Regions from separate parts of the Exiguobacterium sp. s143 genome, predicted to be linked through region 3. Evidence: riboswitches for the same ligand, from Rfam matches in the RefSeq annotation. Region 3 holds a riboswitch; each other region holds the start of a gene.

The links. A riboswitch is a leader RNA that binds a small molecule or an ion and turns the genes downstream of it on or off. The one in region 3 is predicted to bind S-adenosylmethionine.
Region 1: another riboswitch for S-adenosylmethionine. It lies ahead of metK (methionine adenosyltransferase); the one in region 3 lies ahead of KNQ03_RS07825 (methionine ABC transporter ATP-binding protein).
Region 2: another riboswitch for S-adenosylmethionine. It lies ahead of KNQ03_RS12830 (2,3-diketo-5-methylthiopentyl-1-phosphate enolase); the one in region 3 lies ahead of KNQ03_RS07825 (methionine ABC transporter ATP-binding protein).

Annotation. Positions count from the first base shown of each region.
Region 1 is NZ_JACSMX010000001.1:1,056,803-1,067,589, reverse strand. It holds gene KNQ03_RS05715 (glucose-6-phosphate isomerase) at 1-394, shown strand, start outside; gene ytkD (RNA deprotection pyrophosphohydrolase) at 567-1,040, shown strand; gene KNQ03_RS05705 (alpha/beta hydrolase family protein) at 1,012-1,767, shown strand; gene KNQ03_RS05700 (EAL and HDOD domain-containing protein) at 1,942-3,195, shown strand; gene pckA (phosphoenolpyruvate carboxykinase (ATP)) at 3,220-4,788, opposite strand; SAM riboswitch class I at 5,023-5,149, shown strand; gene metK (methionine adenosyltransferase) at 5,278-6,486, shown strand; gene KNQ03_RS05685 (GNAT family N-acetyltransferase) at 6,624-7,112, shown strand; gene KNQ03_RS05680 (serine aminopeptidase domain-containing protein) at 7,191-7,895, shown strand; gene mnmM (tRNA 5-(aminomethyl)-2-thiouridylate-methyltransferase MnmM) at 7,946-8,545, opposite strand; gene KNQ03_RS05670 (MDR family MFS transporter) at 8,699-9,877, shown strand; gene KNQ03_RS05665 (peptidoglycan bridge formation glycyltransferase FemA/FemB family protein) at 10,061-10,787, shown strand, end outside.
Region 2 is NZ_JACSMX010000003.1:290,329-301,115, forward strand. It holds gene KNQ03_RS12805 (MBL fold metallo-hydrolase) at 1-37, opposite strand, end outside; gene KNQ03_RS12810 (arsinothricin resistance N-acetyltransferase ArsN1 family A) at 98-586, opposite strand; gene KNQ03_RS12815 (1,2-dihydroxy-3-keto-5-methylthiopentene dioxygenase) at 711-1,247, opposite strand; gene KNQ03_RS12820 (methylthioribulose 1-phosphate dehydratase) at 1,264-1,884, opposite strand; gene KNQ03_RS12825 (2-hydroxy-3-keto-5-methylthiopentenyl-1-phosphate phosphatase) at 1,881-2,540, opposite strand; gene KNQ03_RS12830 (2,3-diketo-5-methylthiopentyl-1-phosphate enolase) at 2,537-3,727, opposite strand; SAM riboswitch class I at 3,798-3,899, opposite strand; SAM riboswitch class I at 4,105-4,208, shown strand; gene mtnK (S-methyl-5-thioribose kinase) at 4,287-5,453, shown strand; gene mtnA (S-methyl-5-thioribose-1-phosphate isomerase) at 5,450-6,499, shown strand; gene KNQ03_RS12845 (sugar ABC transporter substrate-binding protein) at 6,511-7,593, shown strand; gene KNQ03_RS12850 (sugar ABC transporter ATP-binding protein) at 7,590-9,098, shown strand; gene KNQ03_RS12855 (ABC transporter permease) at 9,095-10,099, shown strand; gene KNQ03_RS12860 (AAA family ATPase) at 10,465-10,787, shown strand, end outside.
Region 3 is NZ_JACSMX010000001.1:1,505,219-1,516,005, forward strand. It holds gene KNQ03_RS07815 (MetQ/NlpA family ABC transporter substrate-binding protein) at 1-805, opposite strand, end outside; gene KNQ03_RS07820 (methionine ABC transporter permease) at 825-1,475, opposite strand; gene KNQ03_RS07825 (methionine ABC transporter ATP-binding protein) at 1,465-2,493, opposite strand; SAM riboswitch class I at 2,580-2,683, opposite strand; SAM riboswitch class I at 2,933-3,034, shown strand; gene KNQ03_RS07830 (alpha/beta hydrolase) at 3,101-3,859, shown strand; gene KNQ03_RS07835 (thymidine kinase) at 3,942-4,556, opposite strand; gene KNQ03_RS07840 (DedA family protein) at 4,740-5,390, shown strand; gene KNQ03_RS07845 (type B 50S ribosomal protein L31) at 5,427-5,672, opposite strand; gene rho (transcription termination factor Rho) at 5,764-7,137, opposite strand; gene KNQ03_RS07855 (C40 family peptidase) at 7,493-8,170, shown strand; gene KNQ03_RS07860 (SDR family NAD(P)-dependent oxidoreductase) at 8,242-9,009, shown strand; gene glpX (class II fructose-bisphosphatase) at 9,286-10,251, opposite strand; gene murA (UDP-N-acetylglucosamine 1-carboxyvinyltransferase) at 10,284-10,787, opposite strand, start outside.

The DNA of each region.
Region 1 (10,787 bases), 450 kb from region 3:
AGGTCGTCGTGACCTGTTCGAGACAGTCATCAAAGTCGGTCAAGCGCGTCATGCGTTGACTGTTGAAGAAGATGCTCAGGATCTCGATGGATTGAACTTCCTTGCAGGTAAGTCAATTCAATTCGTCAACGATAAGGCGGCAGAAGGTACGTTGCTTGCACACACGGACGGACAAGTACCGAACTTGACAGTCGAACTTCCAGAGATGACACCGTATCACCTCGGATTCCTGTTCTACTTCTTCGAAAAAGCTTGTGCGATGAGTGGTTACCTCCTCGGAGTGAACCCATTCGATCAGCCAGGCGTCGAAGCGTACAAGAAAAACATGTTCGCTCTTCTTGGGAAACCAGGATTCGAAGCAGAAAAAGCAGAACTCGAAGCACGTTTGAAGTAATGTAAAACGACAGTCGATTGTTCCTTAGTGGAACATCGGCTGTTTTTTTGTCTTTACCGGATGATAGTAGGCTATCATTTTCCAGATTTACAGGTAATCCTAGCGTTTTCACTTTTAGAATACCCGTGAAACAGGTAAAGTGAAGTTAGAAGAAGAAATGAGGTGCACGTACGTGATTACATTCTTGGATTATTATCAAAATCAAGTGGAGTTAAGTTTTGATGACCATCCGTTCTCGGATCGTCCTTTGCACGTGTGGGTCATTGCCGTGTACGAAGGAAAATGGTTGCTGACCCATCATAAGCAGCGGGGGTATGAATTTCCTGGTGGAAAGGTTGAACCGGGTGAAACGGCAGAAGAAGCCGCACGTCGTGAAGTAATGGAAGAGACGGGTGGGAAAATCGATTCCCTCTCATATGTCGGACAATATCGTGTTGCCGGAAAAGGCGATACGATCATCAAAAACATCTATTTCGCGCAAATCGGATCATTGTCGTCTCATCTTGCCGTGGATGAAACAGATGGTGCTTTTCTATTCGAGGAACTCCCCGATCGTCTCGATACGAACCGACAATACAGCTTCATGATGAAGGACCGTGTCCTTCCGGAGACGCTCCGTGTACTTAGCGAACGCCGATTGGTTTGAACTTCCGCGCCAAGGTCCGTTTCGGACGTTTCGGATGTTCTATACTACAGCGGATGGGGAACGGGTCGGTGCCTATATCGTACTCCCACAAGTTGCAAACGGTCAGGGAATTCTCTACTTGCGTGGTGGAACGCGTTCGATCGGAATGGTCCGACCGACACGACTGCTCGCGTTCGCACAGGCTGGCTTTTTTGTCATGGCCCCCTTCTATCGCGGGAATCTAGGCGGTACGGGAAAAGAAGACTTCGGACATCACGATATCGAAGACGCCTGCAGTGCCTTTGACTGGTTGCAGCAACGTGTCTCACATGTTCACGCATTTGGATTTTCACGTGGTGGACAGATGGCGTTGCTCCTTGCGCATCACCGTCCAGTCGCCCGAACGGTGTCCTGGGCAGGGGTGACGGAGTTGACGTGGACGTACGAAGAGCAGAAGACGATGCAAAAGATGCTGCGGCGATACACGGGAGGTACACCAGACACGGTTCCTGATGAATACGCGGTTCGCTCGCCGCTCCATGTCGAACCTCAAGGTGAAGTATTATTGATTCACGGTGCATACGATGAGAACGTTCGTTTACGACACGCAACCGCTTATGCTGCACGTCATCCTGAGCATACGACGCTTCAGACTTATGCCTATGCCCATCAATTTCCGATTCATGACAAGTTGCGTGTGACGCGGAATGTGTTGAATTGGTTTGAGACTGGTATCTATAATCGATGATTTAGCCGGTACGATGAATGTCGTATCGGTTTTTTTGTCATCTGAAGAATTGAACTTACATACATAATGGGAAAAAAAGAATATTGATTCGTTGTAAAAAACAATAAACTTCCTGAAAAATAAATTTTGATATAATTAGAACCATATGAGTAATGTAGAGGGGGATGGAGGACGATGGATATCTTACTAGCACGTCAACCCATCGTTGACCGAATCGGAGCAGTTGATGCATTCGAGTTGCTGTATCGTTCCGTCAAACAAATGAATGTATTCGACGGTGATCTAGCGACAATGGATGTTTTAACGAATACACTCGTTCATATGGGTGTAGAGCATGTCGCTGAAGGTAAAAAACTTTTCGTCAACTTTACAGCGGATCTCTTGAAAAGTGATCTGATTCACTATTTAGATCCAAAACGGTTCGTTATCGAAATTTTAGAAACTGTTGATATCGATACAGAGATGTTATCTGTGTTGCACAGTTGGAAAGAAGCAGGTTTTACACTAGCACTCGATGATTTTGTGACCGATTTACTTCGTCAACATGGAACAGAATTATTCGCGCTAATTGATTTAATTAAAATCGACATCGAGGCGATTTCTCCTCGCGAGCAAAGTGCGATCCTGCATATCGTCCGGCGTAATTATCCCCATATCAAGATGCTTGCCGAACGAGTCGAGACACATGAAGATCACACACGTTGTCTTGAAATGGGATATGACTGGTTCCAAGGCTATTTTTATGCTAAGCCGATGTTGATGAAGGGAAAAGCTGTCCCTCCTCAATTGCCGGTATTGCTGAAGATGCTAAAATGGCTCGATACGGATGAAAAATACGATGAAGTCATTGATGAGATTGAAGCAAATCCGTATATCAGCATTCAAGTACTGCAACTGATCAATTCTCCAGGAATGGGATTACGAAATACAGTCAGCTCTGTTCGTCAAGCCATTTCACTACTTGGCTTCTCGCAACTCAAAAGCTGGATTTCGTTAATCGTCTTGCGTGAGATGAAGCTTGCTAGTCCTTACGAATGGTCAAATGAGTTACTCCGGTCTTCTTTACATTGTGCTAAGCTTTGCGAGCTATTTGCAAAAGAAACACGCACGTTGAAGTCAGAGAGTGCCTACATGATCGGATTGCTGTCACATATTGATGCGTTATTGTCTGTGGATATCGACGACATCATTGGTCAATTACCAATCGAAGATTCCTTGAAGGTTGTCCTACAAGGAAAAGATCATCCATTCCGGGATTGTTTAGTGCTTGTGATCAGTGCAGATCGCTGTGATTTTGATCAGTTCGAACTACTCAGTCAACGTTTAGGTGTCTCACTTCCACGAGCCTATGCGCTACTAGCAGAAAGTCAGGAATGGCTTAAACAAAAAGAAACACATCTTCAAGAAAGAACGGATTCTATCCTATAAAAAAAGAGCCCGAAGGCTCTTTTTTTATAGGCGTGGACCAGCTGACTTGATCGCATCCGTCGCACTTTCGAAGCGAAGGAAATTATGTTGGAATTTCTCAGCAAGCGACCGCGCTTGTGTGTCGTATTCGTCCGGATTCGACCAGACGCGTACTGGATTGAGTAACTCGCTTGGAACACCTGGAACTTCCAGTGGCATATGAAGTCCGAAAATCGGGTGCTCTTCTGTTGGAATCGTTGCGAGTGTACCGTTGACGGCAGCGTTGACCATCGTCCGTGTATAGGATAGCTTCATGCGGCTACCTGTTCCGTAAGCACCACCTGTCCAGCCTGTGTTGACGAGATAAACAGTGACACCATGACGATCAATCAATTCGCCCAGCATCGTCGCATATTTTTCAGGCATCAGTGGAAGGAATGGTGAACCGAAGCATGTTGAGAACGTTGCTTCCGGTTCCGTGACCCCACGTTCTGTTCCAGCGAGTTTTGATGTATATCCTGATAGGAAGTGATACATCGCTTGTTCTTTCGTCAATTTACTGATCGGAGGCAAGACACCGTACGCATCAGCCGTCAAGAAGACGATCGTCTTCGGGTGACCAGCACGTGACGGAACAGCGATATTATCGATTGCAGTGATCGGATAAGCAGCACGCGTATTTTCCGTCAACGATGTGTCATCGTAATCAGGGTGACGGGCTTCGTCGAGCACGACGTTTTCAAGGACGGTTCCGAAACGGATCGCGTCAAAGATTTGCGGTTCTTTTTCGCGTGATAAGTTAACGGTCTTTGCATAACATCCACCTTCGATGTTGAAGACACCGTCGTGCGACCAACCATGCTCATCGTCGCCGATCAATTGACGGCTATCGTCTGCTGAGAGGGTGGTCTTACCAGTACCGGATAGACCGAAGAACAAGGCGACGTCGCCTTCGTGTCCGACGTTTGCCGAGCAGTGCATCGAAAGGACATTTTCTTGTGGCAAGAGATAGTTCATGACGGAAAAGATTGATTTTTTGATTTCTCCCGCGTATTCCGTTCCACCGATCAAGACGATCCGGTGTTCGAACGACATCGCGATGAACGTCTCAGAGTTCGTTCCGTCAACGGCAGGATCTGCTTTGAAATGTGGCGCATAGACGACCGTGAACGGTTCGAAGGCAGCCACTTCAGGATACTCGCGTAAAAAAAGTTGTTTGGCAAACAGGTTATGCCAAGCGTATTGTGTGAGCACACGGACCGGAAGGGTGAAGTGCGTATCTGCTCCAGCAGCAGCTTCTGTGTAGTAGAGCTGATCGGCTTCGTTCATGTAACGAAGAACCTTTTGCAACAATTGTTCAAATTTGTCTCCATCCATTGGTTGGTTGACATGACCCCAATCAATGTGAGACTCGCAGGAAGAATCACGGACGATGAACTTATCTTTTGGTGAACGACCTGTAAATTTCCCCGTTTCTACAGATAATGCGCCGTTCTCAGCAAGGACACCTTCTTCGTTTCGAATCGCATGTTCGACAAGTTCAGCAACAGATAGTTGTTTGAACACATGCTCTTTCTTGAGTAGTTCTTCGATATTCAGGACCGTCATCGGCATCCTGACCCCACCTTTCCCCTACGTTGGTTTTGGCTCACTGTATTTAGTATGACACATTTATTATATATGACATACTAAAGAGAGAGCAATCATTTTCTGGTGCTGATTTCTATTTATCTGGAAACGCTTTCAGCATTAACAGTTTAACATCTCTTTCAAAAAGTTTCGACTAGAATTTGAAACCTTGCTTGACAGAGTAGGTACAACTTTATATCATGTAATTCGTAACGGATACTCTTATTCTGAGCAGGTGGAGGGAACAAGGCCCGAAGAAACCCGGCAACCGTCCTACATTAATTCACATATTAATGAGGGAAAAGGTGCTCTCCTGAAGCGAAGTAAACACTTCGAACGATAAGAGGGTAAAGGAAGAACGCACAACCTTTCCCTGACCATTTTTTGGACTTGGAAAGGTTTTTTTCATTTTACCGTCCCACTCAACTAGGGGAAATGAGTACACCGTCAAATTCTTTTTTGGGAGGGTCATACATGACAAACCTTAATCGCCGACTATTCACGTCGGAGTCAGTCACTGAAGGTCATCCAGATAAAATCTGTGACCAAATTTCGGATTCAATTCTTGATGCAATCCTCGCGGCGGATCCAAACGCGCGTGTTGCGGCAGAAACTTCTGTTACAACAGGTCTCGTTCTCGTTGCAGGTGAGATCACGACATCGACTTACGTCGACATTCCAAAAGTCGTTCGTGAAACGATTCGTGAAATCGGTTATACACGCGCGAAATACGGTTTCGACGCTGACACGTGTGCTGTATTGACATCAATCGATGAGCAATCAGCAGACATCGCTCTTGGTGTCGACCAAGCGCTTGAAGCACGTGAAGGTAGCATGTCTGATGCAGAAATCGATGCAATCGGTGCAGGAGACCAAGGTCTCATGTTCGGTTATGCAACGAAAGAAACACCAGAACTCATGCCACTTCCAATCTCGCTCTCACACCGTCTCGCACGCCGTTTGGCAGAAGTGCGTAAAAACGGTCAACTCGACTACCTTCGTCCAGACGGAAAAACACAAGTCACGGTCGAATACAACGAGAACAACGAGCCAGTTCGTGTCGATACGATCGTCATCTCGACACAACATGCAGAAGAAGTCACGCTTGAGCAAATCCAAGCTGACTTGAAAGAACACGTCATCACACCGGTTATCCCGGCTGAATACATCGACGCAGCAACGAAATTCTTCATCAACCCAACTGGTCGTTTCGTCATTGGCGGACCACAAGGAGATGCTGGATTAACTGGTCGTAAGATCATCGTTGATACGTATGGTGGATACGCACGCCACGGCGGTGGAGCATTCTCAGGTAAAGATCCAACAAAAGTCGACCGTTCAGCTGCATACGCAGCACGTTACGTCGCGAAGAACCTCGTTGCTGCAGGTCTTGCAGACAAAGCAGAAGTTCAACTCGCGTACGCAATCGGTGTCGCGCACCCAGTATCAATCGCGGTTGATACATTCGGTACAGGAAAACTTCCTGAAGCGCAACTCGTCGAATTGGTTGCTGAAAACTTCGATCTTCGTCCGGCTGGAATCATCAACATGCTTGATCTCCGTCGTCCGATCTATCGTCAAACAGCTGCATACGGTCACTTCGGTCGTACAGATGTTGAGCTTCCATGGGAGCAAACAGATAAAGCAGCAGTTCTTGAAGAACAAGCAAAACGTTTCGCATAATCAAAAAGTCCGAAAACCCTACGCGGGTTTTCGGACTTTTTTGTTTCCGTGGAACTTTGCAGGAAACGAATGTTTTTTCTAGAAGAGGGTAAAAGTACATGAGTCGATTCGTATGAATACAAAGGGGGGTTCCGATTATGGAAATACGCGAAGCTATTCCAGCTGATGCAGGACGTATTCATGACATTGCCGTCACATCTTGGTTGGATACGTATGCAGAAATCTATTCCGAACGTTCGAAAGCGCATTTCGTGCAGGAGGCGTATCCGCAAGAAGAAGTCGTTCGTGCGATCCGGACGGCGGAAGAAGCACGGGGAGAGTATTTTTATGTCGGAATCATCGATGAGGAAATCGTCGGTTTCATTCATGCTGTTGATGTTGAGGGAACGTGGGAGATCATTCGTCTGTACGTCTTGCCGAAATATCAGCAAAACGGAATCGGACGACGGCTGATCCGTGAACTCGAACGACAAGGAGCCGTCCCACTCGAAGTATACGTGGAGGCACGTAACTATAAAGCACGTCAGTTCTTAACCTCATTCGGTTTTGAAGAACTCAGTGAGATGACGGAAGAAGTCTTTGGGCAAGTAGAATCTGTCATTCGTCTTCGCCATGTCGCCTCATGAAATCCGTCTTGGGACGGTTTCGTGTGCGTTTGAAATAAGGTATCGTAAAAAGGAAGTATGAAGTGAAGAGGTGAGTTTGTGGTTGAACAACCAACAGGAATCATCGTATTAGTTTATCCGTTACAACTGCGTGCCCGTCCGAGTGAAGCCTTGATTCGGGTACTCGAACGAGAGTATGAAGTATTACTTGTCGACGCACCACGTCGCATCTCGTTTGAAGAGCATGGTCAACTGTTAAAAGAAGCATTACGTGAAGCCGGGAAACGCAAGCTACCGATTCATATCGTCGCCTGTAGCATGGGCGCACTCGTCGTCAATCGTCTGTTGCAAGAATATGAATTACCGGTCGCAAGCCTTGCGTTCATTTCACCGTTATTTGATTGGCATCCTTCGAAACAACTCGGAGGCGTCAAACAAGTCTTCGCGAGTGCATTTGATCGTTTCCGGCCCGATGCGCCACTCGGTACGTTGCCGTTTGGTCAAAGTACGGAAGATACCGTTCGCATCGGTGAACTGACCTATGCACAGTACCGGGAAATCGAAGAAGAGATCGTCGTACATGACGAGGAACGAAAAAAACTGCCGCGTGTGAACTTGGCTTGTTTTTATGCACCAGACGATCAGTTCGCAGACGTCAAGTTGACGCTTGAAGTATGCCGGAAAATGGGTGGCGATCAGATTTACTTACAACGTCTACACGGTTTTCCGCATTTTAGTTTCGAACGGTTGAACACTCGGTTTGCAGAAAAATTAATGTTGTTCTTTAAGCTTGTTGAAGAATGAAATAATAAAAGTGATGCCTCTAAAAAAGGGCATCACTTTTTTGTGTCCCATCATCCGCGTACTTTTTTCTCGATCGCGATGATGAACGGGGGATGATTTTGTTGATTCAAGAAACGGTACTGGAGAACGGCATAATCTTGCTGATCAAGGGCTGTGACGTAATCGAGGACAGCGTCGCGTTCACGTTTTCCTTCCAGGTGACCGTGATAGACGACGAGGACGACAAGACCGCCGGGAGCGAGGACCGGGAGGAGGGCATCGAGTGCTTCGAGCGTCTCTTCTCCTGTCGTCGTGATTGATTTGTCGCTTCCAGGCAGGTAGCCGAGATTGAAGACACCGGCGCGGACAGGACGTTGTTCGTCCGAAAGACGGGCACCGACATGGATGTGGCTTTCATGATAAAGGTCGACGCGTGCTAACATTCCGGCTTCGTCGAGACGTCGCGTCGATTCCTCGATGGCTTGTGCCTGGACGTCGAACGCAAGGACTCGACCTTCTGGACCGACGCGTTCTGCTAAAAACTGTGTATCATGTCCATTTCCGGCAGTCATATCGACGACGCAGTCTCCGGGTTCGATAACGGACTCGAGTAATTGTTTCGTATAAGGTAGTACACGGGCAAGTGACATGGCATAGACTCCTGTTCCTATGGTCTGTTTTTCTAGTAATGGTTCAGTATGTGCAAGATTCTTTCTGCATTATATCATTTTTTGATTCGTTGACGAAAAGCGAAGTGGCTTGACAGTTAGGGGACGGATTGCGTAAAGTGGCAAGGTTGAGAATGAAATAGGAGGACCACATGTATGCCAAAATTACCAAAAGCGGTCTGGATCCTCGTCCTTGCGATGGCCATCAATACGACGGGATCCTCTTTTTTATGGCCGTTTAATACATTATATATTCATGAATATTTAGGAGAGTCGATGACAAAAGCAGGGATGGCGTTGTTCGTCAACTCGGCCTTAGCAATCGTCGGAAACTACTTAGGTGGAAAAGCGTTTGACCATCTCGGTGGCAAGAAGACGCTTGTCATCAGTGTCATCGGACTTGTCCTGTCTTCCGTCGGCTTGTTGCTGTTTCATCAGACGTACCTCGGATACGTCGCGATGCTTGGATTGATTGGATTCGTCGGTGGGATGGTTTTTCCGACGATCTACGCGATGACGGGTGTCATCTGGCCGGAAGGTGGGCGCCGTGCCTTTAATGCGATCTATGTCGCACAAAACGTCGGTGTAGCGCTCGGGACAGCAGTCAGTGGTCAAATCGCTGCCTTTTCGATTCAGTACATCTTCATCGCCAATCTCGTCCTCTACATCGCCTTTGCCATCATTTTGTTCGTTGGTTTGTCCTGGATTCAGGCACCGGCGCGGATGCATGCGGCGCATGACGAGATCGAAACGACACGCACACCCCTTGCACGCGGTGCGGCACGGACGATGTTGCTCGTCTCGATTGGTTATGCCTTACTTTGGTTCGTTTATGTGCAATGGCAAGGAACCTTTGCCGTACACACGAAATCGCTCGGTGTCACGATTTCCGAGTACTCGATTCTTTGGACGATCAACGGAGCACTCATCGTGTTCGCACAACCTTTACTAACACCAATTCTTCGTTGGTTTGGAGATGACTTAAAGCGACAATTGATGACCGGTACAGGAATCTTCCTCTTGTCTTATCTGATCGTTCCGTTCGCAGGCGGCTTCAAGATGTTCCTCGTCGCGATGATCATCCTGACGATTGGTGAGATGTTCATCTGGCCAGCAGTTCCTGCTATGGCAGCGAGACTCGCGCCGATCGGAAAAGAAGGAGAATTCCAAGGGTACGTCAATATTGCTGCTTCAGCGGGGCGGATGATCAGTCCGACCGTTGGAGGGTTGATCTACGATGTATCAGGTATGTCAGCGGTCTTCTTGACATTAATTGGATTGATTCTGCTAGCGGGCGTCGTCTTCCTTCGTGCTATTCCAAAAATCACATCATGAGCATCATCTGTAAGACAGCGGACATTATGACCGCTGTCTTTTGTTACGTCATTCGTTCGAAAATCATAAAATAAACATTTAATAATATGGAATATTTCGGCAAAGAAACGGGTACTTTCTAATCAAGAACTTGAAAAAGAAAGGTCATATGAACGTTGCTTCTTTTTGACTGGAGGTGCACGAATGGAAAGGTGTCAATTCATCACAGATGCCGCAACTTGGACGACACACGTACAGCAACAACCTCTTGATATCTTCTACAGTCACCAATATGTCACGCTCAACGCTAGACCGTCTGAGCAAGCGGTGCTATTCCGTTATGAAGGTGATGCAGGAACACTGTTCTATCCCTTTTTGAAGCGCCGAATTTTTGATACGCCTTATTCAGATCTCATCACGCCGTATGGCTATGGTGGACCGGAAATCATCGGTCAACTGACTGCGACTGAAATGCAGCATGCACGTCTATTGTTTGAAAGGTGGGCAAAGCGAGAAGCGATTGTCTCGGAAATGATTCGCTTTAATCCATTGACGGGTAATGAACGCTTCATGCGGGATTGGACGAAAGTCTCCTTCATCCGTCATACGACGAGTATCGATTTACGCCCTTCAATAGAAGACATCATGCAGACATTTCATAAGAAGACGAGAAGTATGATTCGCAAATCGCTTGCCTCTCCTTTAACCGTTAGAACAGGAACACGAGACGACCTACCTGTTTTTGTAGCGTTGTATCATGAAACGATGGACCGGAAGAATGCTTCGGCTCATTACTATTTTACGGCGAGTTATTTTGAGCAATTATTTGAAGCAAATCCACTCTGTGAGCCATTGTTACTGATTGCGGAAATCGACGGAGAACCTGTTGGTGGATACTTCGTATTGCTTGGAAAAGAATATGCCCACGGTC
Region 2 (10,787 bases), on a different contig from region 3:
CAACGAGTGTTGCATTACGAATTTGTTGAATATCCATTAGGTTCATCCTCTCTCAATGACTCGGATTGACTATTCCCTGTCTGGCATTCAATGAATCCTATCGCAAGCGTTTCTCCATCGCCATGACGTCGACATATTCGCCGTTCAACTGTCCTTGTTCCTTAAACGTTCCGACGATCCGGAACCCGGAGCGGATATAGAGTTTTTGTCCGATTTTATTGAACGGGAAGGTAAAGAGGATCAGCTTATGCATATGATGATCACGGGCATGTTGTTCAATCGTTTCGAGCAAACGTGTGCCAATCCCTTGTCCACGATGTGTCCGAGTGATATAAACCGAAATCTCACCGACGGATGCGTAGACAGGACGCGGATTATACGGATCGAGGGAAATGAAGCCGAGGACACCTGTGTCATCTTCAGCGACATATCCAGCATATCGATCGGTGCGTTCTGCATACCACTGGGTCATGAAGGATAAGTCCTTTTGGTCGGTCTCAAGCGTTGCGATCCGATCTTCGATACCTTCGTTATAGATGGCGAGAATCGCTGGTAAGTCGTGTTCCATTACGGGACGAATATGCATGACGCTCACTTCCTCATCGCTTTTCCTTCATTATATCGGTTACGTATCAATGTAGTGATATGTTTGTGCGATAAGAAAAGCGCTGATTCCCTTCATATGAAGGAAAACAGCGCTTTTATCGATCTTAAGAGACCGTTGACGTCTCATTCTCGTAAATCGGAACCCAGCCGTCTGTCGTGACGAAGATCCGAACAGCGACGACTTTACGATCGTCTTGAAGCGTAAAGTAGTGGCGTGTGTTAACAGGAACGGAAATCAAATCACCAGGATTGAGTTCGATGTTATAGTAGCCGACTTCTTCGTCTTTGATCGCGAAGACGCCATGACCGCTGACGATGAAACGAACTTCATCATCCGTGTGATGATGTTCTTTCTGGAAGTTGACGAGCAACTCATCAAGGTTCGGTGTCGTATCCGAAAGTGAGATGATATCAGCTGTCTGATACCCACGACGTTCTGATACGTCTTTGATTTCGGGAGCGAACGTATCGAGAATCGTTTGTTTGTCTGCATCCGTCAGTGTGAAGTTCTCAACGAGAGGCGCTGGAAGTTTCGAAACGTCCCACTGTTCGTAAAGAACGCCGCGTGACGCAAGGAAGTCAGCGACTTCCGTTTGATCCGTATACCGTGTGTTTGTTTCTTGGAATAAGACTGTTGCCATGAGATGATTCCTCCTTTTAATGAATGGATTGACGGCATGATTGCAACGTCAACGTGTAATTGAATAAAAACTCGAAGGCTTCGAGGTGTTTCTTTGCTTCAAAGGCGGTCGGTGCCCAGACCGTGATCCCGTGATTGCGGATCAGGACGGCACCACTGTCCGCTGTGACATGCGGTGCAAAAGCAGCGGCAAGCGTCGGAATGTCCGCATGATTCGGAATGATCGGTACCGTGACCGTCGCATCCTCTTCCCAGTGTCCGAGTGCCTTGATGATTTCTTGACCGGAAAAGGTGATGCTGCCTTGATCGCCATAGAGTTCCGAAATCACATTGTTCGCAATCGTATGGACATGCAGAGAACAACCGGCGTCCGTTCGATTGAACACTTCGACATGGAGCAATGTCTCAGCGGAAGGACGCCCGGATTGCTCACCAATCAATTGACCGGTCGCATCGACATGAACGAAGTCGTCAGGAGTCGTCTGCCGTTTATCTTTTCCGCTTGCCGTCACAAGGAATTCAACCGGGACACCGGACGTCCGAATGGCGAGATTGCCACTCGTACCAGGGAACCAATCGCGCGCCGCAAGCTCTTGTTTGATGGCGCGTAGCTCTTCATACCGTCGCATGAATGTCATGTTGTCACCTCCGCTCGTGTTAAATCATGAACGATGTCGTGGAACGTCTCAAACGGTGTATAGGCGATATCGTTCTCTTCACACAACGTGATCAGATAATCACGGGCATAGACACGATCCGCTTGTTTCGCGAGTTCGAAGTCCGTCACCGAGTCACCAATGACGATGATGACGTCATCGTCTTTGCGCAATGCCCGGGCAACGGACGTTTTACAACAGCCGCACCCGTTCGTGCAATGGGCATCGCAGGCGTTTGGCCAATCGATATGGACGAATGGACCACTGAAATCGGCGACGTTACAGTAAATCTGTTCTTGTTCAAGGAATGGCGCTAAGATCGGTTCGACGAAAAAGTCCATTCCACCGCTGACGATCGAAAAATCGATTCCTTGACGACGACTGTACTGAAGTAACTCCGAAAATCCGTCGCGAATGACTGCACGCTCCAACAAAAAGTCAAGATAGGCTGTTTTTCCGTCAGACGGCAGAAGTGCGAACATTTGCCCGACACCACTCTGAATCGATAGCGTTCGGTCGAGTACGCCGCGTTTCAACGGTTCGAAGTCACTAGCTGGCGCAAATGCCTGCATGAGTGCGATGATGTTATCTTGCGTCGTCACCGTACCGTCGAAGTCACAAAGAATCCGTACGGTCATGACTTGATCCCCCAAGCGTCAAGGGCGATCCGTAATTCTTCATGACGCGATGCTGCCGCCGATAGGGATTCATTTGCGAGTGCCGCATCGAGCGCCTGGCGGAAAGCAATGACACCAGCCGCAGCACCTTGCGGATGACCATGTACGCCGCCGCCGGCGTTGATGACGGAATCGATACCGAAGTCCCGTACGAGTTGAGCGACGAGTCCAGGATGAATACCGGCTGAAGGAACCGGGAAGATCGATTTCGTCTGACCGAGACGGGTCGCTTCGACCGCGATGCCACGGGCGACATCCTTTGGCAAAGCGACATTGCCGTAAGGAGACGGGAATAGCGTCAAGTCTGCTCCAGCAGCACGCGGTAATGTGCCGAGTAAGACAGGAGCTGCGACTCCGTGATTCGGGCTAGCGATCAACGCACCGCTATATGCTGGATGATTGAAGATCGGAACGTTGATTTCCGGATCACTCGCCAGTTCGCGTAAGACGTCGAGTCCGTATGTGAAGGTATTCAGCAAGAATGCGGTCGCTCCAGCATCAATCAATCGCTTGGCTTGATCCTTGAGCGTAAAGACGGGACCGCTGAGTGTGATCGCATATAACGCACGTTTACCGGTCCGGTGGAAGTGAGCATCGATGACCTCACGTCCGATTCGTGCCCGGTCAATCGTCGGTGTCAACGGATTGTCGTATAGGATCTCATCGTCTTTGACGAGATCAATCCCACCAGCGAGTTGTCCTTCGAGTTGATCACGAAGGAACGATAAATCCCGTCCGATGACTCCTTTGAAGATGCTCATTAACAATGGACGATCTTCGACACCGATCAAGGAACGGACCCCTTCGATTCCGAATTTCGCACCTGGAAAGTCCGACGTAAATGTATCGGGTAATAGCAATTCCGTTAGTTTGATTTCACCGTCGAGTGAGAGTTTCCCGAAGACGGTCGTCAGAATCGCAGAAAAGTCGCGCGACACGTTATGTTCCGGATAACGAATCGTGATATATCCTTTGCCATCGCGCTCTTCGGTATGTACGACTTCCCCTTTGAACGAGGCGAGTTGTTGTTGTTCGAGATGATTCAGTTCCGTCCAAGAACCGACTGTCAGACCAAGCGCGAGTTGTTCAGCGCGTTGCTCGAGTCGATCACGGGCGGTCAATTGATAAGTAGCAGTGATATAAGCCATGTCTTTCCTCCTTCAACAAAAAAATGGTCTCTCGTCAGCGACAAGAGACCATGAATGATTCGAACGTGGACTCTTATCTGTCAGCTTAGTAGCTGCAAGAATTAGCACCGTGCCAAAAGGTCGGTTGCTGCGACATCGTAGGGCTTGTCCCTCCGTCTGCTCTTGATAAGAATTGGATGAAATTGTGAAATCTAATTGCAATTTTTACATGAGAATCGCCACTTGTCAAACTATTTTTAGAAAATTTATTTTTTTGAAAATACTCTTTCTATAGATGGCATAAAAATGATATCCGTTTCTGCTTGATTTCGATTTGACAGCGAGGAAGTCGATTGAGTAAGATTCAAATCAATATCACACACGACAACTACATACGACTCTTATCGCGAGTTGGCAGAGGGAATTGGCCCGATGACGCCGCAGCAACCGACCACTGGGCACGGTGCTACATCCAACAGACGTTTCGTCTGAGAGATAAGAGGACGCAATGACTTTCCTGCGCCTCTTTTCGATGACGAAAAGAGGCGCTTTTTCGTGTATCACATAGGGGGAAACTGATATGACATACAAAGCATTCACAGAACAGGACGCGATTGATCGTGTTCGGACACTAGGACTGATCGGCGATGGAGCCGTCGAAGCAGAAGAGATTGGCGACGGGAACCTCAACCTCGTTTTCCGAATTCGAGAGGGGGAACATCGATTGATTCTAAAACAAGCACTCCCGTACGCAAAAGTCGTCGGTGAGAGCTGGCCGTTATCACTCGAACGGGCGTGGATCGAGCAATCCGCACTCCGTGAATTCGCACGGCATGCCGTACCGTTCGTACCACGTGTTTTTCATGCTAGTCATGAAGAAGCGTATACGGTCATGGAAGATCTTTCACATCTGACGATTGTTCGAAGCGGTTTACTCGCAGGTGAACAGTATCCGTTGCTTGCGGAACATATCGGTTCTTATCTCGCTCGGACGTTATTCCATACATCGGACTTTGCGCTTGGTCCGGTTGAAAAGAAACGTGTCGCCCGAACGTACTACAATCCAGACTTGTGCGACATCACGGAAAAATTAATCTTCACGGATCCGTTTCATGACGCGGAGACGAACGAGATTGAAGCCGGACTCGAAGAAGAGGTGGCACGTCTATGGGCAGACGATGAGTTGAAACGCGAAGTCGCAAAACTCGAAGCGCTCTTCATCACGAAAGGAGATGCATTGCTGCACGGCGATCTACATACAGGAAGCATCTTCGCCTCGGCGACGGAAACGAAAGTCATCGATCCAGAATTCGCCTTTTATGGTCCATTCGGATTCGATGTCGGGCAGTTCATTGCGCATTTATTCTTCGCAGCATATCCGGATTACCCTACACGACGTGACGCCCGAATCAAGGATATCGATACGTTCTGGCTGACGTTCGCTTCAACGTTCCGTGCATTATGGGAACGGGAAGCCGTCGAACCGTTCCAGGCATCAGGACTCGTCGATGATGTACTGAGCACGATCTTGCAGGATGCCCTTGGCTTTGCCGGTTGCGAATTGATTCGGCGGACGATTGGTCTTGCACCGGTCGCTGATTTAGAATCAATCGATTCAACGACGGAACGCTTAGAGCGGAAACGTCACGCTCTTCGTCTAGGAGCGGCGTTAATCAAACGCCGTACAGAATGCCGGACATTCGATGATTTACGAAACTTTGACGTAACGGAGGAACTCAGCCGATGACTACATTCGTCCAAAGTATTCGTTACGAAGACCGTGTCTTGACGATTCTCGATCAGACACGTCTACCGCAAGAAGAGCACTATGAAGTCATTGCTGATCTCGCGCAAGCGGTTGAGGCGATTAAACAACTACGTGTCCGGGGCGCGCCTGCGATCAGTTTATTCGGTGGATTCGTGCTCGTTCAAGAAGCATACCGGTTTGAAGCGGCGCTACCGGTCTACAAGCAAGCCTTGCTTGAGACATCGGCGACGTTACTCGCGACACGACCGACGGCCGTCAATTTGCGAAATGTACTCAATCAGTTGAATCCAATCATTCAAGATGGGACGTCGGTAGAAGAGATTCGCGAACGGTTGGAAAAACGGACGGTCGCCTTATACGACCAGGATGCGCAGACGTCACGTCAAATCGGGATTCATGCACTGGAATTGTTCCAGTCAGGCGACCGGATCCTAACGATTTGTAATGCTGGATCGATTGCGACCGCTGCTTATGGAACGGCACTTGCGCCGTTCTACATCGCAAAAGAACGCGGTATCGAATTATCCGTTTTTGCGAGTGAGACGCGACCGTTACTGCAGGGAGCACGATTGACGACATGGGAGCTGCAACGTGCCGGCATCGATGTCACGTTAATTACGGACAACATGGTTGCCCATACGCTGAAAGAAAAACAGATCGATGCGATCATCGTCGGTGCCGACCGCATTACACGAAACGGAGATACCGCGAATAAAATCGGGACGTTCCAATTGGCATTGCTCGCGCAAGCTTTTGGTATTCCGTTTTACGTCGCAGCACCGCTCTCGACGTTCGACTTCTCGCTCGTTTCCGGAGACGCGATCGAAATCGAAGAACGTGATCCGCAAGAAGTGACGACTGTCCAAGGTGTCGCGACAGCACCGGAAGGCGTCGCTGTCTTCAACCCGGCGTTTGATGTCACACCACACACATTGATCACGGGCATCATCACCGAACTTGGTGTCATCACGCAACCGAATGAAGAAACGATTGAACAATTAACAGGGCTTCAACCCCTCGGATAAGGAGATATGTCATGAAAAAACTAGCTTACGCCGTCCTAGCACCGGCACTGTTACTAGCGGCTTGTGCGAATGGAGAAGCCACGACGACGAAGGTCGTTAAGGATGTACCAAAAGGGGTTCAATCAGACGTCAAGATCGCCGTCATCCGCAACCTGGCATCGGACGACCATACGAAACAATTCCTTGATGGCGCACGAAGTGAAGGCGAAGCGCTTGGCTTTAAAGTCAGCACGTTCATTTCGGAAGGTAACGACGTCAAGTTCAAGGAGCTTGTCGCGCAAGCGATTCAGCAAGATTATGATGGGCTCATCATCTCGCATGGTAAGGAAGACTACGCCTATGACATGATTAAACCAGCGGTCGACAAAGGGCTGAAGGTCGTGACGTTCGATACGGTCACGAAGAAAAAAGGAACGGCGTTAAAAGGTGTGACGGAAACATTCCAAAACGATCATCAACTCGCGAAGCTATCGCTTGATGAAGTGACGAAGGTGACGGACAAAAAGCCGGTCCGTGTCATCAAACTTTGGTTCGGACCAGGTTTTGCCCCGCTCGATCGTCGTCAGGAAATCTATAAGACGTACGAAGCAGACGGTAAGATCAAAACGCTTGAGACGGTTGGACCGACAAACTTCCAAGATGTCCAAGGGGATATCGCAACGAAGATGAATGCGATTCTCGCGAAATATCCGAAAGGAAGCATTGATGCGGTTTGGGGAGCGTGGGACGAAGTCGCAAAAGGGGCTTACAAATCGCTCAAGGATAATAAACGTCAAGAAATCCCGCTAATCTCGATCGATGTCTCGAATCAGGATATCAACCTGATGCGTGAAAAAGGCAGTAACTGGGTCTCGACGAGTGCGGTGGATCCATTCTTGATTGGACAAACGGACATGCGATTACTGGCTAAGAAAATCGCTGGCGAGAAGACACCAGATAGCTTTGATCTCGACGCGAAACTCGTGGAGCAGAAGGCGTTGAAGCAGGATACGACGATGTACAATCTCGATACGATCATCAAAGGATGGAGTACATCGGACAAATTCAATGAACCGTGGATGGACCGGTTGCGTGACGTCCATAAAAAACAATGACGTCTACCAATCATCACTTGAAGATGACTGGGATTTCACTGGCGTTTCCAGGAGTGCAAGCCTTAAAACAAGTCTCGTTTGAAGTGAAATCCGGTGAAATCCACGCGCTTGTCGGTGCGAATGGTGCCGGTAAGTCGACGTTGATGAAAGTCTTATCCGGAGCGGAAACGGCGGACGAAGGAACGATTCGTCTCGACGGGAAGGAGTTGTCCATCACGTCACCACGTGATGCGAAACAGATTGGAATCGACCTCGTCCAACAAGAGGTCGATGTGGCGCTTGTCCCGTATTTGACGGTCGCTGAGAATATCTGTCTCGATCTGTTGACGGACGGAACGATGACTGGCTTCGTATCCCAACGCCGTTACATACAGCGTGCCAAGGAAGCGTTAGCGACATTACAGGCGGATATTTCCGTCAAGACACGTGTCGAGGAGTTGCGGCTTGCTGAAAAGCAACTCGTACTGATTGCTCGCGCCCTCGTCCAAGAACGCCGTTTTTTGATTTTAGATGAACCAACGGCACCTCTCAGTCAGGCGGAAACAAGCCATCTCTTTTCAGTCGTGCGTCGTTTAGCCGAACGAGGGCTTGGGATCATCTTCATCTCGCATCGTTTACAGGAACTATATGAGATTTGCGACTCCATCTCGGTCATGCGCGACGGTCAACTCATCTCGCGACATCTTTTGGCAGACATCACGAAGGAAGCTGTCGTTGAGCAAATGCTCGGGCGTCAGCTTACGTCTGTTGCGAAAACGTCACGGGTAAACGCGACAAACGTACTGACGGTCGAGAGTGCTACGAATGCGGACGTCCACGATATCTCCTTGACGGTTCAAGCAGGTGAAGTCGTTGGTATCGCGGGTCTTGTCGGTGCCGGTAAAACGGAATTATGCAAAGCATTGTTCGGTGATCGTCCGTTTCAGGAAGGGGAGGTTCGGATAGGTGGAAAAGCCCATCGCCTTCGCAATCCGCAAGCTGCGATTCAAGCGGGGATCGGTCTCGTTCCAGAAGAACGGCGAAAAGAAGGGATCCTCGTTACCGATTCTGTCGCAGAAAATCTAACAGCAGCGGCAGCTCATGATTTCGTCAACCGCTGGGGGCTGATGGATCGTCGCAAAGAAGCAAATCAGGCATCGCAATGGGTCAAGGAGCTGGGCATTAAAGTGGCAGACGTGAAACAGGAAGTAGGTCAACTATCCGGTGGGAATCAACAAAAAGTCGCCATCGGAAAATGGTTACTGACCGATGTTTCTGTACTCGTCTTGGACGAACCGACAAAAGGTGTCGACGTCGGAGCCAAACAAGATATCTATCGTCTGATTGACGGACTCGCGCAACAACAAAAAGGGATCCTTTACGCGACGAGTGAATGGGATGAACTTTTGACCGTCACGGACCGAATCTACGTCATGTTCGATGGACGGATCGTCCATGAAACGAAGACGGCGGATACATCAGAAGAAACCTTGTTGTGGTATGCGACAGGAGGAGGGCAACGATGAATGAGGTAGTATCAAAACAAACGAACCGAGGGAAGGGTTTACGTCCTGTCCTCGGATTCTTGAACGACTGGGGGATCGTCCTCGCGATCCTTGCCCTCGTCCTGTTTTTTGCGACGACGGCTCCAACATTCCTACAAGGGACGAATTTGATTAATATTTTACGAAGTATCTCCATCGTGACGATTATCGCGATCGGCTTGACCGTTTCTTTGACGGTCAATGGATTTGATTTATCGGTCGGGTCGACCGCGACGCTTGCGAGTTCTTTCGTCGTCTCGTTCTTCGTCTGGTACAGTCTACCGCTCGGTGTCTCGATTGGTTTAGCACTTCTCTTATCTCTTAGCGTTGCTCTGGTGAACATCTTACTCATCGTCTGGTTTAAGATTCCGGATTTGTTTGCGACGCTTGCGACGATGTTCATCGTCGAAGGTGTCGCGATGACGTATACCGGTGGTGGTTCAATCAGTGCCGGAATGCCGCGCCTGGACGGTACACCAACAGTCGGCACGATTCCGGAGGCATTCGCGAAAATCAGCCAGGCGCCTTGGATCATCGTCATCATGCTCGTCGTCGTCGCTGTGACACACGTCTTCTTAAGCCATACGCGACACGGTCGTTTTCTCTATATCATCGGCGGGAATCCGGAAGCCGCACGACTGACAGGAATTCGTGTCAACCGCTACCGGGCACTCGCGTATCTGATTGCTGGGTTACTTGCGGCGGTCGGTGGGATTTTGCTTGCGTCACAAGTCGGGTCGTCACAAATTAATGCCGGTTCCGGTTATCTGATGCCAGCGGTCGCAGCCGCATTCATCGGCTCGTCGTTCGCAGGACAAGGGAAGCCGAATGCGCTTGGCACACTCGTTGGGGCTTGTCTCGTCGGGATTCTTGAAAATGGTCTCGTCATGCTGTCTGTTCCATACTATTCGTTGAATATCATCAAAGGGCTGGTCCTTGCGGTCGCACTCGCGACGACCTATGCGCGGTATCGAAAAAAATAATTAAAATTCGACGTTTCGTTTATAACATATTCGGTAATATTCAATATATGAAAGGATGGTGATGCACATGAATGATTACCAATGTAGAGGGAACGATCGCATGTCGCTTCTGAAAGAAGAGGATCACCGGACTTGACGAACGTTGTCCATTGACACGGATGTATTCGTGTTTTACGTGCAACTGCACGGTTCAAGAACGGATCACGGCATGTGTTCGTTCCTGAAACAAATAAGGGGGAAACGCTACGGCGTTCCCCCTTTTTCATGTGCTAGAAACTGCTCGTATTTCTTTAAAAGCGTAGCGGAATATGAGATGATATAAAAAGTCAGAAAATTCAACTACTACGAGAGCAAGGGGCCTGACAATGCGAACATACACTAAGGAGATTCAAGCGATTATCGACAACGTAGAGAAAGTCATCATCGGTAAGGAAGATGTCATCACACAATCATTGGCAGCACTACTAGCGGGCGGTCACGTCCTATTAGAAGACGTACCGGGAGTCGGGAAGACGATGCTCGTCCGTGCGTTCAGCCGATCGATCGGGTTGACCTTCAAACGTGTTCAGTTCACGCCAGACCTACTTCCGTCAGATTTGACGGGTGTATCGATGTATAACCAGAAAACTAGCCAATTCGAATATAGACCGGGTCCTCTAATGGGGAACATCGTCTTAGCCGATGAGAT
Region 3 (10,787 bases):
CGCTCAGTGGAACGAACGTCGGGATCGTACTGCCTTTATATTCTTTTTTGATGAAGGCCGCGACATCTTTTTGTTGATACAGCGACGCGATTTTTTTCAGTTCTTTTTTGTTCTTGTCTTCCGTCCGTGTCGCGATGATGTTGATGTATGGTTTTGCTGTCTCGTTCTCATGAACGATCGAGTCCTTGATCGGGTTGAAGCCAGCGTCAACGGCAATGCCATTGTTGATGATAGACGCCGCGACGTCCGGTAAGACGCGTGGCGTTTGTCCAGCGACGATCGGAACGATTTTCAGCTTTTTCGGATTCTCGACGATCTTATCGACCGAACCGTTGCCATCGAAGTCGTCCGGTAGCTTGATCAGACCTGCTTCTTGCAGTAACAAGAGGGCACGTCCCATGTTCGTCGCTTCGTTTGGAACAGCGATTTTTCCGCCATTTGGAATGTCTTTGACGTCCTTGTATTTATCCGAGTAGATCCCCATCGGTGCGATGACAGTCGTCGCAATCGGCGATAGCTTCAAGTTATGTTCTTTCTTGAAAGCGTTGAAGTAGGAAATCGTCTGGAAAGCATTGGCGTCGATCTCACCCTCAGCCAGTGCCATGTTCGGCTGGACATAATCGGAGAACTTGACGAGCTCGATTTTGATGCCCTCCTTCTCTGCTTTTTTCGCGACATAATCCCAAACTTGTGTGTCTGAACCGCTGACACCGAGCTTGATCGTCTTTTCGTCTTCTCCTGATGCTGCGCACCCGGCAAATAAAATCGTCGTGAGTGTTGCTCCAATTGCTACTGCTTTTTTCATGGCTGAATCGCTCCCTTGATTAATGTCTTCTAATTTTTCGTGCGACGATGTTGCCTGTCGTCTGTAAGCCTTGGACTAAGATGACGAGAATCCCGACCGTGATGATCATGACTTTCGTGTCGAATCGTTGATAACCATAGGTGATCGCTAAGTCACCGAGACCACCGCCTCCAATCGCACCTGCCATCGCTGACGCCCCGATCAAGCCGACCGTCGCGATCGTTAAGTTCAGGATGAGTGAACCGAGTGCTTCCGGTAGGAGGAAGCGGAAAATCGTTTGAAACGGTGTTGCGCCCATCGCTTCTGCTGCTTCAAGAACGCCTTTATCGACTTCGAGTAAAGAACTCTCGATCAGACGCGCCATGTACGGTGCAGCGTAAAAGACGAGCGGGACGATTGCGGCTTCGGTTCCGATCGACGTCTGGACGATCAACCGTGTCAACGGGATGATCGCGACGAGTAAGATGATGAACGGAATCGAGCGGAAAATATTGACGATACTGTTGAAGAACGTGAACAGCGGGACATTTTCAAGCAATGCGCCTTTTCGCGTTACGACAAGCAGGATCCCGAGTGGTAAACCGATCAATGTCGAGAATAAGAGCGAAACGGATACCATCGTCATCGTCTGTAAAAATGCTGTCCAGATATCACTGTAGTTAACTAGCATGGGCAAGTACCTCCTCGACCGTCACCTGTGCCTGATCGATGTAGTGTAACGCTCGTTTTACTTCAGCCGGCTCACCGATCAGTTCAACGAGCAGAGTGCCAAACGGTGTCTCCTGCAACTCCGTGATGCTACCGTGCAAGATGTTGACATCGACGTCAAAGCGTTTCGCGACTTGTGACAAGAGCGGCTGCCCGGTGTGATGTCCGAGGAAATGAATCTTATAGATCGGATTCGCATTCCGGGACTCGATCAACTGGCGAATCGATGCTGGAATCTCGTCGTGCATGACGGAGCGAACGAAGTTTTTCGCTGTCTCGGTCTTTGGATTCGAAAAGACGTCGAAGACCGTTCCTGACTCGATCAACTTTCCAGCTTCGATGACGGCGACCCGGTCACAAATTTCACGAATGACGCCCATCTCGTGGGTGATCAAGAGAATCGTGATCCCGTACTCCGCATTGATACGTTTTAATAACTGGAGAATATGATGGGTCGTTTGGGGATCGAGTGCTGACGTCGCTTCGTCACATAAGAGGACGGAAGGTTGCATCGCGAGTGCCCGGGCGATACCAACGCGCTGTTTCTGCCCACCCGACAATTGATCCGGATAATGATCCGCCTTGTCCGCGAGATCAACGAATTCGAGCAACTCCGTCACTCGGCGGCGAATCTCATCTTTCTTGACGCCTGCGAGAACAAGTGGTTTTGCAACGTTCGTAAAGACCGTATTCGCATTCAATAGATTGAAGTGCTGAAAGATCATCCCGATCCGTTGTTTTGCTTGGCGCAATTTTTTCGGAGACAGTTGCGTTAAATCTTCCCCATCGACCGTCACCGTTCCTGACGTCGGTCGTTCTAACAGATTGACACAGCGGAGCAGTGAACTTTTTCCGGCACCGCTAAAGCCGATGACACCAAAGATTTCGCCTTTTTCGATCGTCAGGTCGACACCGTCGAGCGCTGCGATCGTCTGATCTTTCGTGACGTACGTTTTTTTGACTTGATGAAATGCGATCATTCCGTTTTCCCCCTTCATTCAACAAAAAAGGTCCCTTCTTGAGAAACAAGAAGAGACCTGGATCCGCACAGTGGCAGAATCCACTCCACTCATCTCTCAGACATCTGTCTGATGGAATTGGCACAGTGCTCATAATGAGTCTGTTGCCGAGGTTTCGTAGGGCCAGTCCCTCCACCTCTCTGGATAAGTATTGCGGTATGAAATTCGTATGTGTGTTGTTGCGTTGTTGCTTATGTCGTAAAACTAATTTTTACATTACGGGTCGAAACTTTAAAAGTCAACCAACTTTGCAAAAATAATCCATTTGGCGCATATCGATGGATGAACAAGTTATGAGTTAGCTTACTCAACGGATCATGATTCGTCAAGAAAGATTTGACAAGTCATTTTTGGTCGTGCTACCATCGTTTCAATGATTATTCCGACAATTCCAATATGATATTTATCAAGAGTGAACGAGAGACCTGGCTCTATGACTTCACGGCAACCTGCAATTTGTAAGGTGCTCCGACCAGCAAAGCGCGGCTTTGGATGATACGGTGAAAAACTCGTGGGCGTCCAAGCAGTGACGTCGACGAGTTTTTTCATGAATGGAGGAAAAATAGTAATGATGAACTATCCTGTATTGACTGGTGCTGAAGCGTTTTATTTTCAAGGTGGATCGATCGGCATTCTAATCTGTCATGGTTTTAACGCCACTCCGCAAAGTGTCCGGGACGTCGGTGAGGCATTCGCTGCTGAAGGTTTTACCGTCTATGCCCCGCGCTTACGTGGACATGGAACGAACGTCCGCGAGTTTGAACAATCGACTGCTCGATGTTGGAAGCAAAGCCTGCAAGACGGCTATGAACGTTTACAAGAAACATGCGATCAAGTCTTCGTCATCGGTCAATCGATGGGTGCGACGCTTGCACTGTCGCTCGCCGCTGACGGCATTCCGTTTGCCGGCATCATTACGATCAATGCTGCTCTTTCCGTTCCTTCTTACGAAGCACTTTCGTTTGATGACGGTCCAGAGTATTTACCGGAAGGGGCACCGGACATCAAGCGGTCTGCTTTCGAAATCATCTATGACCTCGTTTCGAGCCGTTGTGCGTTCGAACTCGTTCGTCTGATGGATGAGACGAAAGGACGTCTTGGATCGATCCTTCTACCGACCTTGATTCTTTACTCGGCGACGGATCACGTCGTTCCGCCGTCGAGTTCGGATTATCTGCATCAGCACATCGGAACGAATGATAAACGAAGCTACTGTTTACTCAACTCGTATCACGTCGCGACACTCGATCATGATCAGGATTTAATCGTTCGTGAGACGATCCGCTTCATCGAACGCTCAAGCCGGTTCTCGCAGGAAACAGGATAATAAAAAAACAGCTATTCTCTTCCCTCTGGAAACGAATAGCTGCTACATCAAAGGACGACCGCGACCGGTTCGTCTTTTTTGTTTAATTTTCTTGGTGCTGCACCGATTGGAGCGGCTTCGGTTTTCCAGGCACCTCATGGCAATGGCGGCACCGTGGCTCATATGATTCTGAAGCGCCAACTAGGATGATCGGATCATCGTAGTTCGCTGGTTTTCCATCAATCAACCGTTGTGTCCGGGAAGCCGGATCACCACATGAAAGACAGATGGCTTGCAGCTTCGTTACGAATTCTGCGCGCGCCAGTAATTCCGGCATCTTGCCAAATGGCTCTGCCCGGAAATCTTGATCAAGGCCTGCACAAATGACGCGTTTTCCGTCTTGTGCAAGTGCTTCGATGACTTGTACGATCTCATCATCAAAGAATTGAACTTCATCGATTCCAACGATTTGTGTTTCCTCTGCTACTGCTGCGTAGAGATCGCGACTCGTCGCCATCGGAATCGCCACGACGGAGTTGCCGATATGAGAGACGACATGCTCTTCATGGTACCGGTCGTCGATTGCCGGCTTGAATACTTGAACGGGCAGTTTGCCGTACTGCGCCCGTCTGACACGACGAATCAACTCTTCCGATTTCCCGGAAAACATACTGCCACAAATTACTTCGATCCAGCCGTACTGATTTATTACATGCATCATCGTCCGACACCGTCCTCTAAAAATAGTCACTTTAACGAGTATAGCCCGAAACGGTATCGAGAAAAAGGGTTGACTTCCGGAAATCAAAATTCATTTTTTCTTTACCTAGAATTTTTGTCCTTTCATTCCAACCGTCCCCTATTTCCTGTACACTGAAGAAGAAGACTCTCACGAAAGAAGGTGTCCCCGATTCATCATCTCTTACATGACATCCTGCACCAATATGGTGCCCTTGGTCTCTCCGTCCTTCTCGCAGGTGGTATCGTGGGATTGCCGGTTCCTGATGAGACCCTGCTCGTCCTGTCCGGTTTTTGGATGCATCAAGGCAATCTACCACTCGTCGGTACGATTCTCGCTGCTTACGCCGGCAGTTGTATCGGGATGACGATCAGCTATTTACTCGGATTAAAACTCGGTATGCCACTATTACACCGCGTCGGACCGAAAATGCGTATCTCAGAAAAACATATTCTTTCCGCTGAAGCCGGATTTCGTCGTTACGGGAAATCGGTCTTGATCATCGGTTACTACATACCTGGTCTCCGCCAACTCTCTGCCTTTTTTGCAGGTGTCTCGAAAATGCCGTTTCGCGTGTTTGCGAGTTATGCGTATACAGGTGCGTTGATTTGGATCAGCGTGTTTTTAGGCGCCGGCTACTTCGTCGGTCGTCATCTCTCGTTCCACAAAGTCATGGACTATATCTTGGCACATCCGGAAGTCATGCCGTATTTAATCGGGATTGCCGGTGGAATCGCCTTCTCCTTCGTCTTGAAGACGTATCTCGCGTATCGTTCACAATTCAGTCTATACAAAAACAGCCTGCTTCCATAATGGAGGCAGGCTGTTTTTTTAAGAACCGACAAGTGATTACTTGCGGCCGTATTTTTTGTTGAAGCGATCGACACGACCATCTGCCGCGTTGAACTTTTGACGACCTGTGTAGAATGGGTGCGAGTCTGAAGACACATCCACACGGATGAGTGGGTACTCGTTACCATCTTCCCAAGTGATCGTTTCGTTCGAAGAACGAGTAGAACCGCTTAAGAATTTGTACTCAGTCGTTGAATCCATAAATACTACTTTGTTGTAGTTAGGGTGAATTCCTTGTTTCATGGTTGATTTCTCTCCTTCCGCCCTGGTTCATTTGCTGAGCCAGAGTAAGTTACCTTCCTATACTAAACGATTTTTTTGCGCGTCGCAATAGTTATTTTTCCGTCGTCGTTTCCTTCTTGACGGTACGTGGTTTAGCCGGTGCGCGTCGGACCGCCTTCTTCTTTTCCTTCTCGAGTTCGACGAAAAATTCCTCATTATTTTTCGTATCACGAATCTTACGTAGGAAAGTATCGACGAATTCGTTCGACTCGTTCATCGTCCGGCGAATCGTCCAAAGTGCATCGAGTTGCTCTTTCGGAAGCAAGAGTTCTTCCTTCCGTGTACCGGACTTCCGAATGTCGATCGCTGGGAAGATCCGACGCTCTGACAACTTACGATCAAGATGCAACTCCATGTTGCCCGTCCCTTTGAATTCCTCATAGATGACGTCATCCATGCGCGATCCTGTCTCAACGAGAGCTGTCGCAAGAATCGTCAAACTACCACCGTGTTCGATGTTTCGCGCTGCCCCAAAGAAGCGTTTTGGTTTATGGAACGCAGCCGGGTCAATTCCCCCTGAGAGCGTCCGACCGCTTTGCGGTACCGTTAAGTTATAGGCACGTGTCAGACGCGTGATCGAATCCATCAGGATGACGACATCCTTCTTGTGTTCGACGAGTCGCATCGCCCGCTCGAGGACCAGTTCAGAAATCCGGACGTGGTTGTCTGGTGTTTCGTCAAACGTCGAGCTGACAACGTCTGCTCCCGGAACCGAGCGCTCAATATCTGTTACTTCCTCAGGACGCTCATCAATCAAGAGAATGATCAGTTCGACATCCGGATGATTCTCCTGAATCGAGTTTGCGATTTCTTTGAGGAGTGATGTCTTCCCTGCTTTTGGCGGTGCGACGATCAAACCACGTTGACCAAACCCAACCGGTGCGATCATATCCATGACACGCACAGATAGATGGCGTGGTTCTGTCTCAAGTCGCATTAGACGATCCGGATAGATCGGTGTCAGTGCCGGGAAAAATAAACGGTTACGGGCAGTATCTGGTGCTTCACCGTTGACGGCTTCCACGCTAAGTAATCCTTGGAACCGTTCGTTTTCCTTCGGTGGACGGACTTTACCTGTGACGACATCACCATTACGTAGATTAAAGCGTCGGATTTGAGATGCTGCGATATAAATATCTTCAGAGGATTGGGAATAATTGATAGGACGAAGGAAGCCAAAGCCACCATCGTTTTGCATTTGTGGGTTGCCAGGGATGACTTCGAGTACCCCTTCGAGGAAATAAAGACCAGTCGATTCAGCCTGTGCTTTTAAAATCTTGAACATCAACTCGCGTTTACGGGCTTCCCGGTATTGTGGGACATTTTTCGTCTTTGCGATTTCATAGAGTTCTTTTAATGTCAGTTGGCTCAATTGAGCCAGTGTATAGGAACGTTCTGGTTTATCTTTTTTATCAGTTGTTGGCATGTTCTTCACCTATTCTTTATAAATTCAACTGCATTCAGCATACTTCCATACATACATCAGGAGGTATGTAATTTTATTCGTGAACTAAAGGTATCATATTTTTTTGAATTCGTCGTTAACAATCCTCTGCGTTTCTTACTTTGTAATATTCAAGGATATTATTTCAGTTATGTTACAAAAGCATCTGTTTTGTCTTCTAACTGAAAAAACGTTTTCAAGTGTGCTCGTGCTAAGATATTCCTGCAGACAAAATTCTTACACAGTTGTAAGGTAGACTGCTTAACCAAACACTTAATGATTTCATCATATAACTTACGGACGCAACACACTACATTTAAACGGAGGAATTCTTAACATGAAACGTTTTCTAGCATCGATCGCGACGGCAGCCTTAGTGGTTTCAGGTTTTACATCAGTGGGTACAGGTAAAGTTGAAGCAGCGACAGTCACGAAAGTCAAGATCACGGACAACGGTCTTCGTGTTCGGACAGCACCTTCTACGAAAGCAAGCATCGTCGGGAAAGTCAACGCTGGTCAAGTCTTTACATACAAAGGCAAATCAGGCAGCTGGACAAAAATCTCATACGGCGGTAAAACACGCTATGTCTACTCACAGTACACAAAGACATACAAATCATCTTCTAGCGCTAAAAAATCAACAAGCTCTTCTTCTAAACGGACGAAAATCCTGAACGAAGCAGCAAAACATAAAGGTACACCTTATGTATGGGGCGGAACAACGACTCGTGGATTCGACTGCTCTGGTTTCACAAGCTACGTGTACAAGAAAGCGGCTGGTAAAACATTGCCACGTACGTCTTCTTCACAATATTCTTCTTCTAAGAAAGTTAGCGTTTCAAAAGTACAACCAGGAGATCTTGTCTTTTTCTCACACGGTAGCGGCATTCAGCACGTTGGGATCGCAACAAGCAAGTCAAGCATGGTCAACTCAGAAACAGGTGGCGTTAAATACTCAAGCTTCAAATCAGGGTACTGGGGTTCACGCCTTGTCGGCGCAGGATCTTACCTTTAATTCATCATCTCAAAGCGGTTGAGCATTGGCTCGATCGCTTTTTTTCATCTCATTCATAAGGAGGAAATAGGATGCATGTCTTAATTACAGGTGCTTCAAGAGGTCTCGGTCGTGAATTCGCTTATCTCCATGCTCGTCAAGGGGATCACGTTCTGCTCGTCGGACGTGATGCTACGGCACTCTTCGAAACGAAATTCCATGTCGAGCGACTCGGTGGAACAGCAACCGTCTTCCCTTACGATTTAACGCAGTATACGCATCGATTGGCACTGTTTCGGGCAACGGAACAGATTCCGGTCGATTGCGTCATCAATAACGCTGGAATAGGTGTCTTCGGTTCTTTCCTTGAGACCTCGTTTAAAGATGAGTCCAATATGATTGCCTTGAACATCGAGGCATTAACACATGTGACGAAGGTCTATGCCTCACGCATGAAGGCACACGGAATCAAAGGACGCATCGTCCATCTCGCATCAACGGCTGCATTCGAAGGCGGTCCATGGCTCAGTGTCTACTACGCGACGAAAGCCTATGTCCTTCATTTCTCGGAAGGCTTGACGGAAGAGCTCGCACCAGACGGGATTCAAGTGAGCGTCGTCTGTCCGGGTGCGACACATACCGGATTTGAATCGGCAGCAAACCTCGAACAATCACGCTTGTTCTTGCGACCTGGTGTCATGGATGCCCCGACGGTCGCGCGTATCGCCTACCGCGGCTATATGAAGGGAAAAACGTTCATCGTGCCTGGCTTCGGGAATGCCTGGTATATCTTTTCGACGCGTTTTCTACCGCGTCGGTACGTCACCCGACAAGCAGGAGAAGTCCAGCGTCCGCGGTGATAGTTATAATGTTCATTATTTCAATATTTATGACGTTCATCCTCAACTCCTACAGGAAAAGGAAACGGGTTCAACGTTTCCGTCAGGGTAAGGTAAGACCCGGCATTCCGCACAAGTTGCGGGATGTCGCGGCTTACCTCCCGCCTGAGGAAAGTGAGGATATGAACGTTATCAGTTTTAAACATCATCAAAAAAGAGTTGGCATTCCGGAAATCATCCGCAACGCCAACTCTTTTTATATGGATTCAGACGTCCTGTTTGAGGAGTCGTCCTGTTTTACTTAATGACAAGCTTCGGTTTCTTTTTGAACGAGTGGATACCCTCGACAAAACGAACCGTTCCTGATTTCGCACGCATGACGACAGAGTGTGTCTGACCACCTTGCGCCGTGAACTGAACACCCTTCATCAATTCGCTGTCCGTGACGCCTGTTGCAGCAAAGATACAGTCATCTCCTGCAACGAGATCATCCATCATGAGAATCTTCGACGGATCTTCGATGCCCATCTTCTTACAACGCTCGATCTCAGCATCGTCTGCCGGTAACAAGCGTCCTTGGAGTTCACCACCGAGACATTTCAAAGCAACGGCAGCAAGAACGCCTTCCGGTGCACCGCCTGAACCGAGCAAGATATCAATCCCTGTATGCGGGAACGCCGTGTTGATCGCACCAGCAACGTCACCGTCACCAATCAAGCGAATCCGTGCCCCTGTTGCCCGAATCCGTTGAATGATCTCTTCGTGACGTTCACGATCCAGAATCGAGACGACGACGTCTTCGATTTCTTTGTTCTTCGCCTTCGCTACGGCTGCGATGTTTTCTTCGATCGTCGCATCCAGACTGATGTGTCCTGCCGCTTCCGGACCAACTGCGATCTTATCCATGTACATGTCCGGTGCATGAAGTAAATCTCCTGCATCCGCGACCGCGAGGACAGCAAGCGCGCCCCATGTTCCTTTTGCGACGATGTTCGTTCCTTCAAGCGGATCGACGGCGACGTCGAGTCGTGGTCCATACCCATTTCCTAGCTTTTCTCCAATGTAAAGCATCGGTGCTTCATCCATCTCGCCTTCCCCGATGACGACGGTTCCTTTCATCGGAATCGTATCGAAGACATCACGCATTGCGCTTGTTGCCGCATCATCCGCTTCGTTCTTCAATCCTTTTCCCATCCAACGCGCAGAGGCAAGCGCTGCTGCCTCCGTGACGCGTACAAGTTCCATTGATAGACTTCTCTCCATGTGTATGTCCCCTCTCCCTTGTTACAAATCGGTCAAATCGTTTCACGCCATACGAGGGCGCCTAGTTCCTTCAACTTCTGATCAAATCGTTCGTAACTCTGGTCAAGCACTTCTGCATGGTGCAACGTCGTCTCCCCTGAAGCGAGAAGTCCCGCCAAGACAAGTGCTGCGCCACCGCGTGGGTCCGGTGCCTCGATTTCCGTACCAAGTAAGGTTTCTCCACCACGAATGATGATTGAGGCATCTTCATGCGTGATTCGAGCATTCAAGCGTCGTAACTCCTGCACATGCCGGAAACGTTGCGGGTACAACTTATCGACGACGATACTCGCTCCCTTCGCTTGCAACAACGCTGCCGAGATGACAGGTTGTAGATCGCTCGGGAATCCACCGTAGTGGAAGACACGAATATCGACCGGCTTCGCCTCCTGAATCGTCGCCGTGACGGAATCATCCGTTGCTTCGATCAACGCACCGTACCGTTCGAGTTTTTGGATGACGCTCTCGAGATGAAGCGGAATGACGTTATCGACGGT